DNA from 3 places in the Streptomyces sp. NPDC126503 genome. Region 2 is predicted to be linked to each of the others. Evidence: riboswitches for the same ligand, from Rfam matches in the RefSeq annotation. Region 2 holds a riboswitch; each other region holds the start of a gene.
The links. Region 2 has a riboswitch for cyclic di-AMP ahead of ABTY40_RS26600 (M23 family metallopeptidase). Riboswitches for the same ligand answer to the same signal wherever they lie in the genome.
Positions count from the first base shown of each region.

Region 1: linked by a shared signal. The riboswitch ahead of ABTY40_RS15585 (LysM peptidoglycan-binding domain-containing protein) and the one ahead of ABTY40_RS26600 (M23 family metallopeptidase) in region 2 are both predicted to bind cyclic di-AMP.
Region 3: linked by a shared signal. The riboswitch ahead of ABTY40_RS10305 (M23 family metallopeptidase) and the one ahead of ABTY40_RS26600 (M23 family metallopeptidase) in region 2 are both predicted to bind cyclic di-AMP.

Region 1 is NZ_JBEORS010000010.1:25,285-28,524, forward strand. It holds gene ABTY40_RS15580 (alpha/beta family hydrolase) at 1-1,157, shown strand, start outside; gene ABTY40_RS15585 (LysM peptidoglycan-binding domain-containing protein) at 1,141-2,010, opposite strand; cyclic di-AMP (ydaO/yuaA leader) riboswitch at 2,015-2,183, opposite strand; gene ABTY40_RS15590 (DUF6197 family protein) at 2,567-3,202, shown strand.
Region 2 is NZ_JBEORS010000027.1:22,446-25,685, forward strand. It holds gene ABTY40_RS26595 (aldo/keto reductase) at 1-224, opposite strand, end outside; gene ABTY40_RS26600 (M23 family metallopeptidase) at 324-1,472, opposite strand; cyclic di-AMP (ydaO/yuaA leader) riboswitch at 1,484-1,631, opposite strand; gene ABTY40_RS26605 (PP2C family protein-serine/threonine phosphatase) at 1,833-3,029, opposite strand; gene ABTY40_RS26610 (MFS transporter) at 3,202-3,240, opposite strand, start outside.
Region 3 is NZ_JBEORS010000006.1:53,442-56,681, forward strand. It holds partial or broken gene ABTY40_RS10295 (STM4011 family radical SAM protein) at 1-58, shown strand, start outside; gene ABTY40_RS10300 (SGNH/GDSL hydrolase family protein) at 66-860, opposite strand; gene ABTY40_RS10305 (M23 family metallopeptidase) at 1,033-2,016, opposite strand; cyclic di-AMP (ydaO/yuaA leader) riboswitch at 2,021-2,177, opposite strand; gene ABTY40_RS10310 (tyrosine-protein phosphatase) at 2,571-3,240, shown strand, end outside.

The sequences.
Region 1 (3,240 bases), on a different contig from region 2:
AGGTCGCGATGGGGGCCATCGGAGAGGGCGGCGTCAGGGTCCTGAACGACCAGGTGCTCCGCGACGCCCGGGTGGCCCCGGGTGACCTCGCGGCTGTCGAGGAACGCGAGCGCGCCGAGCTGGAGCGGCGCGCTCGCCGCTACCGGGGCGGCCGGCGGCCCGTACCGCTCGACGGCAGGACGGTCCTCGTGGTCGACGACGGGCTCGCGACCGGGGCCACCGCGCTCGCGGCCTGCCGGGTCGTCCGCGCCCGGGGCGCGGCACGGATCGTCTTCGCCGTCCCGGTCGCCCCCCGCGGCTGGACCACCCGCCTCGGCGGGGAGGCGGACGAGACCGTGTGTGTCCACACGCCGGACGGCTTCGCCGCGGTCGGCCAGTTCTACGAGGACTTCTCCGCGACCTCCGACGAGGAGGTCGTCGCCCGGCTCGCGCACAGCCGGGCCGTGCACGGACCCGTCGTCCGGGAGTCGGACGTCCGACTCCCGCTGCCGGAGGGCGGGGGCACCCTCGCCGGGCGGCTGGCCGTGCCCGAGGACGCGCACGGCGTCGTCCTGTTCGCCCACGGCAGCGGCAGCGGCCGGCACAGCCCCCGCAACCGGGCGGTGGCCGGAGCCCTGAACCGGGCGGGCCTCGGCACGCTCCTCTTCGACCTGCTCACCGAGGACGAGGCGGCCGACCGGCGGCTCGTCTTCGACACGCCGATGCTCGCCGGACGCCTGGCCCGGGCCACGGAGTGGCTGGCGGCGGAGCCGGCGGCCCGGGGGCTGCCGCTCGGCTGGTTCGGCGCGAGCACGGGAGCGGCCGCCGCCCTGTGGGCGGCGGCCGGGCCGGTCGGTACGGCGGGCGGCGGGACCGGTGCCCGGCCCGCGGCGATCGTCTCGCGCGGGGGCCGGCCCGACCTGGCCCACGAACGGCTGGCCCGGGTCGACGCCCCCACCCTCCTCGTGGTGGGCGGACGCGACGCGCTCGTCCTGGACCTCAACCGGAAGGCACAGGCGATGCTGCGCTGCGAGAACCGGCTGGAGGTCGTGCCCGGCGCCACCCACCTCTTCGAGGAGCCGGGCGCCCTGGAGGAGGTGGCGGAGCTCGCCGCCTCCTGGTTCACCGGGCACTTCGGACGCCGGACGGCCGCCTCGGACGTCAGTACGGGCCGTTGACGTTGTCAATCGAGCCGTAGCGGTCCGCCGCGTAGTTGCAGGCGGCGGTGATGTTCGCGACCGGGTCGAAGAGGTCCATGGACGTGCCCGGCACGTGGTAGGCCATGAAGGTCGGTTCGATGACCTGGAGCAGGCCCTTCGACGGGGTGCCGGCCGCGGCGTTGGAGTCCCACAGGTTGATGGCCCGCGGGTTGCCGGAGGACTCGCGCATCACGTTGCGCAGGATGCCGTCGTACGAACCGGGGATGCCGTACCGGGCCATGACGTCGAGCGACTCGCGGATCCAGCCGTCCAGGTTGTCGGCGTAGGCCGTCGTGGCGGCCCGGGCGGCAGGTGCCGCGGCGGGAGCGGCGGCCGGAGCCGCGGCGGCACCGGAGGAGGCGGGAGCCGAGCGCCGCTCGCCGCGGCTCGCGCGCTCGCTGGTGCCGGCCGGGGTCTTCGCCGCGGGAGCCTTCGCGGAATCCCGACGAATCGTCAGTTCGAGCCCGGGGTGAATGAGTGACGGATTGTCACCCACCACGGTCCGGTTGGCCCGGTAAAGAGCCTTCCAGCCGCCCTGAATTCCCTTCTCCCGTGCGATGCCGGAAAGGGAGTCGCCCTTCACGACGGTATAGGTGCGGGTCGTGGCGGGAGCGGCGGGGAGCGTGGCGGGGACGGTCGCGGCCGGCCGGGCGGAAGGCGCCGCCGGGAGCGCGTGGGCGGCGGTCTGCGGGGCCCCGGCGACCGGCTGGGCACCGGCCGAGGCGGGTACGACGAGCGGCAGGGCCAGCGCGGCGCCGCCCGAACCGGCGAGGGCGAGACCACGGGGGACGGTGCGGCGCCGAGGGCGGCGGTGCTTACCGTGTGCAGGCATGACGGCTTCCTCTCCGGCGCCTGCGGGGTGAGCTGTCGGGTTCGGACGGGAGGTGTCCGGCCGCGCGCACGCGGCTTCACCCCGAGCCGCTCCGGAAGGCCGGACCGGCGTGTTCGTGGGTCCCCCGCTCCTGCCGTCGGGTGAAAAGGGAGGTTTTCAGGCGGTGGCAGGATTCGGCGGTCCGCCTGAATGGGGGTGACCGTAGGCCAGAAAGGGGGCCGGGAACAAGGCGTCGCCCCGCGCATTCACGGAAAAGCGGTTCCCGGAATTCGCGCATTCAAGATCCTGTGGAGCGGCGGCCGGGCGAACGGCCTTGCGGCGTACGGCTCGGCCGACGCCGGAACCCCTCCGGGCGGGCCGGGAAGTGAAACGCGTCACCCGGAGCGCAATGTCCGAATATGGGCTGTAATTCCGATCGAAAGGGAAGCGGGTGAAATGCTCCCCCTTCGGGTGGCGTGAAAAGGGGTGGCCGAGCGCCGCGCCCACGAAAGGGGCAAATGTCGCGAAGTCGACATTTGTGCTGAAGGATGAGGTCCTCCGACCTCAGGAGCCGCCCATGTCCTCCGCCCCTTCCCTGCTCGGCCCCGACGCCCTGGACCGCGAGGCCGCCGCCCTGTACGAGAGCGCGACCTGGCAGCGGATCGTCGAGAACTGGCACGGCCAGGCCCCCGCCCCCGCTCCCCCCGGCGAGAACCCGGGCCCGGAGGAGCGGCCGGGGGAGGACTGGCGCGCCCTCCTCACCGTCCCGGTGGACCGGCTCGTCGCCGAGGCCCTCGACGCGCTGCCGCCCGCCCTGCCCGCCGAGCGCCGGCTCCCCGGCCGCGTCGGAGCCGCGCTCCCGGACCGCCTGCACGTGTGGCGCCGGATCGGCCAGGCCGATCTGCGCCCCTCGGTGCACCTCGGCTACGCCCGCCAGGTCCTGGAGGAATGGGGCTGGCAGAACGCCCCGTACCGGCTCCGCGACGCCCGGGGCGCCCGCTGCGTCTGCGGCGCCCTGCTCGCCGCCCACCGCCTCGGCTACGGCAGCGCCGACACCATGAACCAGGCCGCCGCCTGGATCGTCACCGAGCTGCGCGCCCGGGGCTGGACCGGGCTGATCGGACCCTGGAACCGTGCCCCCGGCCGGACCGCCGCCGACGCCCTGGCCCTGCTGGACGCCACCGCCCGCCGGGCCGCGTACGCCGGCCACTGAACGGCCGCCCGCCGCCCGGCCCCGGTGACTCCGGCACG
Region 2 (3,240 bases):
GCGAGCCAGCGGCCGATGACCGTCTCGGACTCGCCGCCCTCGTTGCCCTCGGCCCAGGCGGAGTAGACGTCGGCGGTGTCGACGAAGTTGCCGCCGGCGGCGGTGTAGGCGTCGAGCACGGCGAAGGACTGCGCCTCGTCGGCGCTCCAGCCGAAGACGTTGCCCCCGAGGGCGAGCGGGAAGACGTGCAGGTCGGAGGTGCCCAGCGGGCGGAGGGTGGTCATGAGTCGGTCAACCGCTCCCTCCGCCGCGGCTATTCCGGGAACCCGGGGGCGTCCACGGGGCATGTTCCGGGATTTCCGAGGTAGACGGTCCTCGTGCTGTCAGAGGGACAGGCCCTTGGAGCGGAGCCACTCCGCCGGGTCGATGCCGTCGCCGCCGGGCGTGTGGACCTCCAGGTGGAGGTGGGGGCCGGTGACGTTGCCGGTGGCGCCGACGCGGCCGATGGTCTCGCCGGTGCCGACGGTCTGGCCCGCCGCGACGGTCATGGAGGAGAGGTGGCAGTACCAGATCTCGGTGCCGTCGGCCAGCTGCAGCACGATCCGGTAGCCGTAGGAGCCGGACCAGCCGGCCGAGGTGATGGTGCCACCGTGGACGGCCTTGAGCGGAGTGCCGGTGGGCGCCGCGAAGTCCAGGCCGGTGTGGTAGCCGGAGGACCACATCGAACCGGACTGCATGTAGGTGGAGGTCAGGGTGTACGAGGAGAGGGGCATCGAGTAGCTGGCGGCGAGCTTCGCCAGGCGCTCGGCCTCGGCCTTCTCCGCCGCGATCCGCTCCGCCTCGGCCTTGGCCTCGGCCTCCGCCCTGGCCTTCGCCTCCGCTTCCGCCTTGGCCTTCGCCTCGGCCTCGGCGGCCGCCTTCTCCGCGGCGGCGCGGGCGTCGGCGGCGGCCCTCTCGGCGGCGGCGCGCTCCGCCGCCTCCCGCTCGGCGGCGTCGGCGGAGGTCTGCTGCTGCTCGGCCTGCTGGAGGATGCGGGCGCGCAGCGCCTCGCCCGCGTCGGCGGCACCGGCCGTGGGCCCGGCCGTGCCGGTGGCGGCGCTCGCGGCGCCGGCCGCCGTGGTGCTCCGGTCGGCGACGGTGGTGTACGCGGCGGCGGTGAGCGGGTTCGGGTTGGTGCGCTCGGCGCTGACCGGCTCGGGCGCCTCGTCGGGGAGCAGGTCGCCGACGCCGGGCAGGTCGTGGGCGTCCGGCAGGTTGAGGTCCGGAAGGTCCGGGAGCGATATGGCGACCGGCGGCCTGTCCTGCGCGGTGGCGAGGCCGCCCGCGCCGACGGCCGCGATGACGCCGACGCCGAGGACGGTGGAAGAACGGGCGAAGTTGGAGCGCTGCTTGACGACGCGGTGACGGCCGCCGGAGCGGCTCTCGGCGCGGAGGGTTCCCTCGGTCGGGTTCCACTCCCCGGTGGAGCCGGCGGCACCCGCGCCGCCGAAGGGGTCGAACGGGGCTTCGGGTGCGGGGGGGTTGGACGCCACGGAGGCGCGCTCCTTTCCTTCCTTCTCGCCTACCGGGTTAGCTGACGGGTTCGGAGCAGGAAGGTCTCCTACGGGCGGTTTCGCACGAGGTGCGAGGGGCCCGATTCACCCCAAGTGGTGGTTCCCCGGTTCCCTTTCGGGATTCGGCGCGTGCGCACGGTGTCGCCTCTTGCGACGACTGGGACGACCGCGCTGCGTTATCGAACGTTAATAGAGACGAGGGTCCGATTCCAAGCCGTCCCCGGTGATCGTTCATTGAATTGGCAGGGATTCGCCCGAGTTGACCCCCTCTCAAAACGGAAGCCTGGCCGACACCAAAACTGACGGTACGTCAATTGTTATCGCTGGGAGACCTCTTGGCTACGGCTGGTGACGACGCCCTCCACCGGGCGGCACCACCGGCATCGTCCGGCGCCGCTCCGGCTGCCCCGACGTTGGCCTGCTCACCGCGAGGAGCGCCATGTCGTCCGTCGCCCCGCCGCCCGTGTGCCGCCGTACGTCGTCGACGAGCGCGTCGAGGAGTTCCTCCGGCCCCGGGAAGATCCGCCCGGCCAGCCGCTCCGCCGGATCGTAGAAGACACCCTGCGCGTTCCGCGCCTCCGAGAGCCCGTCGGTGTAGAGGAGGAGGGTGGCGCCCGGCGGGTACGCCCGCTCGTCGGCCCGGTCCGGCCAGGCCGCCAGTTCGCCCATGCCGAGCGGCAGGGCCGCCTCGCCCGGCTCCAGCGTCTCCAGGCCGCCGTTCGCGCGCAGCAGCAGCGGAGGCGGATGCCCCCGGTTCACGATCCGTACGACACCGGCGCCCGGCGGGACCTCCGCCAGGACCGCCGTCGTGAACCCCTCGAAGGCGTCGAGGCCGTGCCGCCGGGTGCCCTCCCGGGCCAGGGCCCGCTCGAGTCGCTGCGCCACCCCCTCCAGGGTCCGCTCCTGCTCGGCCGCCTCCCGGAACGCGCCGATCACCACGGCCACCGCCTCGACCGCCTCCAGGCCCTTCCCCCGTACGTCCCCGACGACCAGCCGCACCCCGTGCGGGGTGTCCTGTACGGCGAAGAGGTCACCGCCGATGAACGCGTCCGCCTGCGCCGCCTCGTAGCGCGCCGCGCAGTGGAGTCCGCCGATCCGCTCGGCCGGGGTCGGCAGCACCGCCTTCTGCGCCGTCTCCGCGATGACGCGGGCGGAGGCGAGCCGTTCCCCGCTGATCCGGACGACCCGGTTGATCAGCAGGCCGAGCGCCGAGACGGTCACGACGGTGAGGGCCTCGGTGAGGGAGGAGACCTCGGTGAGGGTGCCGTTGTAGGCGTGCAGGCCGAGGCAGGCGAGGACGGCGGCGATGCCGGTGAGCAGGGTCGTCAGGGTGGAGAAGAAGGGCGCGGCGATCAGCGGGGCCGCCGAGAACATCGGCGCGGCCGTGAACTGCGGCGGGGTCGACAGGTCGAAGACCACACCGCCCGCGATGACCAGCGGGGGCAGCGCCCGGAGGAAGCGTCTGGCACCGCGGTACGGGCGGCGGGGCTCGTCGTCCCGCCGCCCGTCACCCGTCGCTCCCAGAGGGTGCCCCACCTGTGCTCTCCTGCCCGGTCGGTACCGGCCGCGGCCCGTACCGCGCCCTCCCAGGGTCCCCGCGCCCGCGCCGGGCGGCGACTCCCGGACGGCCGACCGGGGGATCCGGGCGAGCGGGGGGAGCCGGGTGACTCGGGGTGCCCTGGGGCCCGGGGCCGGCGTGGCCGGCCGGTCAGGCGGTGCCGGGATCGGGCTCCGAGGCCTTCGGCGA
Region 3 (3,240 bases), on a different contig from region 2:
GGTCCTGGAGCGGATCCCCGCCGGCTTCCCGGCCGCCTCGCGGACCCCAGGGGCATGAAGCCGGGCTACAGGGGCATGAGGTCGGGGCGCTTGGCCTCCACGTGGTCGCCGGAGCTCTCGCCGCGCAGCCGTCGCCCGATCCAGGGGACCAGGTACTCCCTGGCCCAGTGGATGTCGTCGCGGCGCACCTCGAGGGTGCCGCGCGGGGGGACCGGCGGCCACGGCTGGTCCGGGTCGGCCGGCACCGGCAGGCCGAGGACCTGGGCGGCGCGCAGGGCGACCCGGGTGTGGCCGTCGGGCGAGAGGTGCAGGCGGTCGCTGTCCCAGGCGCGCCGGTCCTGGACGGAGCGCAGCGACCACAGGTCGAGGACCGGGCAGCCGTAGCGGTCCGCGATGGCGCGGACGTGCGCGGTGTAGGTGGCGATCTTGCCGCGCAGGTGCCGGAGCACGGGCACGTCGCGGGTGTCGAAGCCGGTGGTCACCATGACCGTGCCGACGGCGGAGGTGAGGTCGGCGACGGCGCGCTCGAAGCGCTCGGCCACGTCGTCGGGGTCGGTGCCGGGGCGGATGATGTCGTTGCCGCCGGCGCAGAAGGTCACCAGGTCGGGTGCGAGTTCCTTCGCCCGCGGGACCTGTTCCGCGACGATCTGGTCGAGCAGGCGCCCCCGTACGGCCAGGTTGGCGTAGCGGAAGGCCTCGGGCTCCGGCAGCTGGTCGGCGAGGAGGACCGCGAACCGGTCCGCCCAGCCGATGTACGTCCCGCCGGGGCCGGGGTCTCCGACGCCCTCGGTGAAGCTGTCACCGATCGCCGCGTACGACCCGAATGCGTTCTTGTCTGTTGATCTCGAATCGTCTGCCACGGGGGCACATCCTTCCTTCCGGGATGTGACCTACGCGACCGTAAGGAGGGGTTGACGGCGGGTGACATATGCCACCGATAAAGATTTCCCCAAGGCCGGAACAAACCGGTGGCCCGGCACAGGAGTGCCGGGCCACCGCGGAGCCTGAGCGCGCGCCTTCGAGCGCGGCGGGTCAGATGGAGACGCCGTGCTGGCGGAGGTAGGCCAGCGGGTCGATGTCGGAACCGTAGCTGGGCGAGGTCCGGATCTCGAAGTGCAGGTGCGGGCCGGTGGAGTTGCCGGTCGAGCCGGAGAGGCCGATCTGCTGGCCGCCGCTGACGGACTGGCCGGCCGAGACGGCCAGGGAGGAGAGGTGGGCGTACTGCGAGTAGTTGCCGTCGGCGTGCTGGATGACGACCTCGTTGCCGTAGGCGCCGCTCCAGCCGGCGGAGACGACCGTGCCGGCGCCGACGGCGCGGACGGTGGTGCCGGAGGAGGCGATGAAGTCGGCACCGGTGTGGTAACCGGAGGACCACATGGAGCCCGAGGCGCGGTACGGGGTGGAGACGCCGCCGGCGACGGGGGCGACCCAGCCGGAGGAGGCCGTGGAGCTGCCGGTGGACGGCGCCGTGTCGGAGGTGGCCGTGGCCGGGGCGGAGGCGCGCTCGCTGCTCCGGGAGGCGCGGGACTCCTCCTTCTTCGGGGCGGCCTTGCGCTCCGTCTTCGGGGCGGCCTTCCGCTCGGCCTTGCGCTCCGCCTTGGGAGCGGCCTTCGGCGCGGCGGCGGTGTTCTCGCCGTTCAGCGTCAGCTTCATGCCGGGCAGGATCAGGGAGGGGTCCTCGCCGACGACCTGGCGGTTGTCCGCGTACAGCTTCTGCCAGCCGCCCTCGACACCCTGCTCGGTGGCGATCTTGGACAGGTAGTCGCCACTGACGACGGAGTACGTCCTCGGGGCGGCCTTCTTCGCGGCGGGCGCGGCCTGGGCGCTCTGCGCCACCTGGGCGGCGGCCACGGCGTGGGTCTGGACGGCGGCGGCCGGGGCGGCCTGCTCGGCGGCGTGGGCGCCGGTCGCGCCGAGGAGCGGAAGCGCGACGACGGCGCCTCCGGTGCCGGCGGCGACGAAACCGCGGGTGAGGGAATTGATCTTCGGACGGCGGTGCTTACCCTTCGCGGGCATGGCGAATTCCTCTCCGGCGCCTGCGAGGTGAGCTGTCGGGTTCGGACTGGAGATGTCCGGCCGCGTGTCCACGCGACTTCACCCCGAGCCGTCCTGCGTCGCGGGACCGGCGTACTTCCTGGGTCCCCCGCTCCTGCCACGCGAGTGGGCTGGGTATGAATTCCGGTCGGTGGCAGGATTCGGCGGTCCGACCGGAGTGACGGTGACGCTAGACGAGGGGGGTCGGCGGGAACAAGCCGTTCTTTTCCGACGGCATTCGCCGCCGTCGTTCTCCGCCGGAATTCCGGTCACCCTCCGTGGACCACGGACCCGCGATCCCCTTTTCCCGCAGGGCAATTGCTCCGGGCGGGCGGCCACGATCCGTCACTTCTATGACCCTGCTCACGCACGATGACTCATGTCACCTGCAACCAGCGCGAGTTACCGCCAATGCCTCAATTCGGACAGATCACTCATTCCTGTCCGCGGGGGTGCGTCAGGGGGGTCCCACCTGGATGATTGCGCCAGAAACCCCTCGCGCGTCGGCCACCGAACGCCTACCTCCAGGAGCATCCGTGACGCAGCAGCTGCCACAGATCCCGCCCATCGCGGCGAACGAGCCCGAACTCACCGGGGTCCGCAACTTCCGGGACGTGGGCGGCCTGCCGACGACCGACGGGCGCGCCGTGCGCCCCGGGCGCCTCTTCCGCAGCGGCCACCTCGCCCACGCGACCGAGGAGGACGCCGCCTTCCTCGCCTCGCTGGGCCTGCACACGGTCTTCGACTTCCGCAACGAGGCGGACCGGCGGGTGGAGGGCCCGGACGTCGAGCTGCCCGGCGTGCGGAACGTGAACATACCGCTGAACGACCCGGCCGACGGCAAGGAGTTCTGGAAGCTCGTCCGGGGCGGCGACCTCGCGCAGCTCCGGGAGATCCTGGGAGACGGCAAGGCCGCCGCCCGGATGTCCGATTCGTACCGGAAGATGATTGTGGAGCGGACGGCGGAGCACAGCCGGATCCTGCACTCCATGGCCGAGGAGAGCGTCCCGGCGCTGATGCACTGCGCGGCGGGCAAGGACCGCGCCGGGCTCTCGATCGCCATCACCCTGCTCGCCCTCGGCGTCGAGCGGGAGGCCATCGAGGCGGACTACGTGGTGTCGAACGACCCGCACCGCCGCTACAAGGTGCGCCGCAGCTCCACCGCCCCGGACGCGATGTCGCCGGAGGTGATGGAGCTGCTGAGCC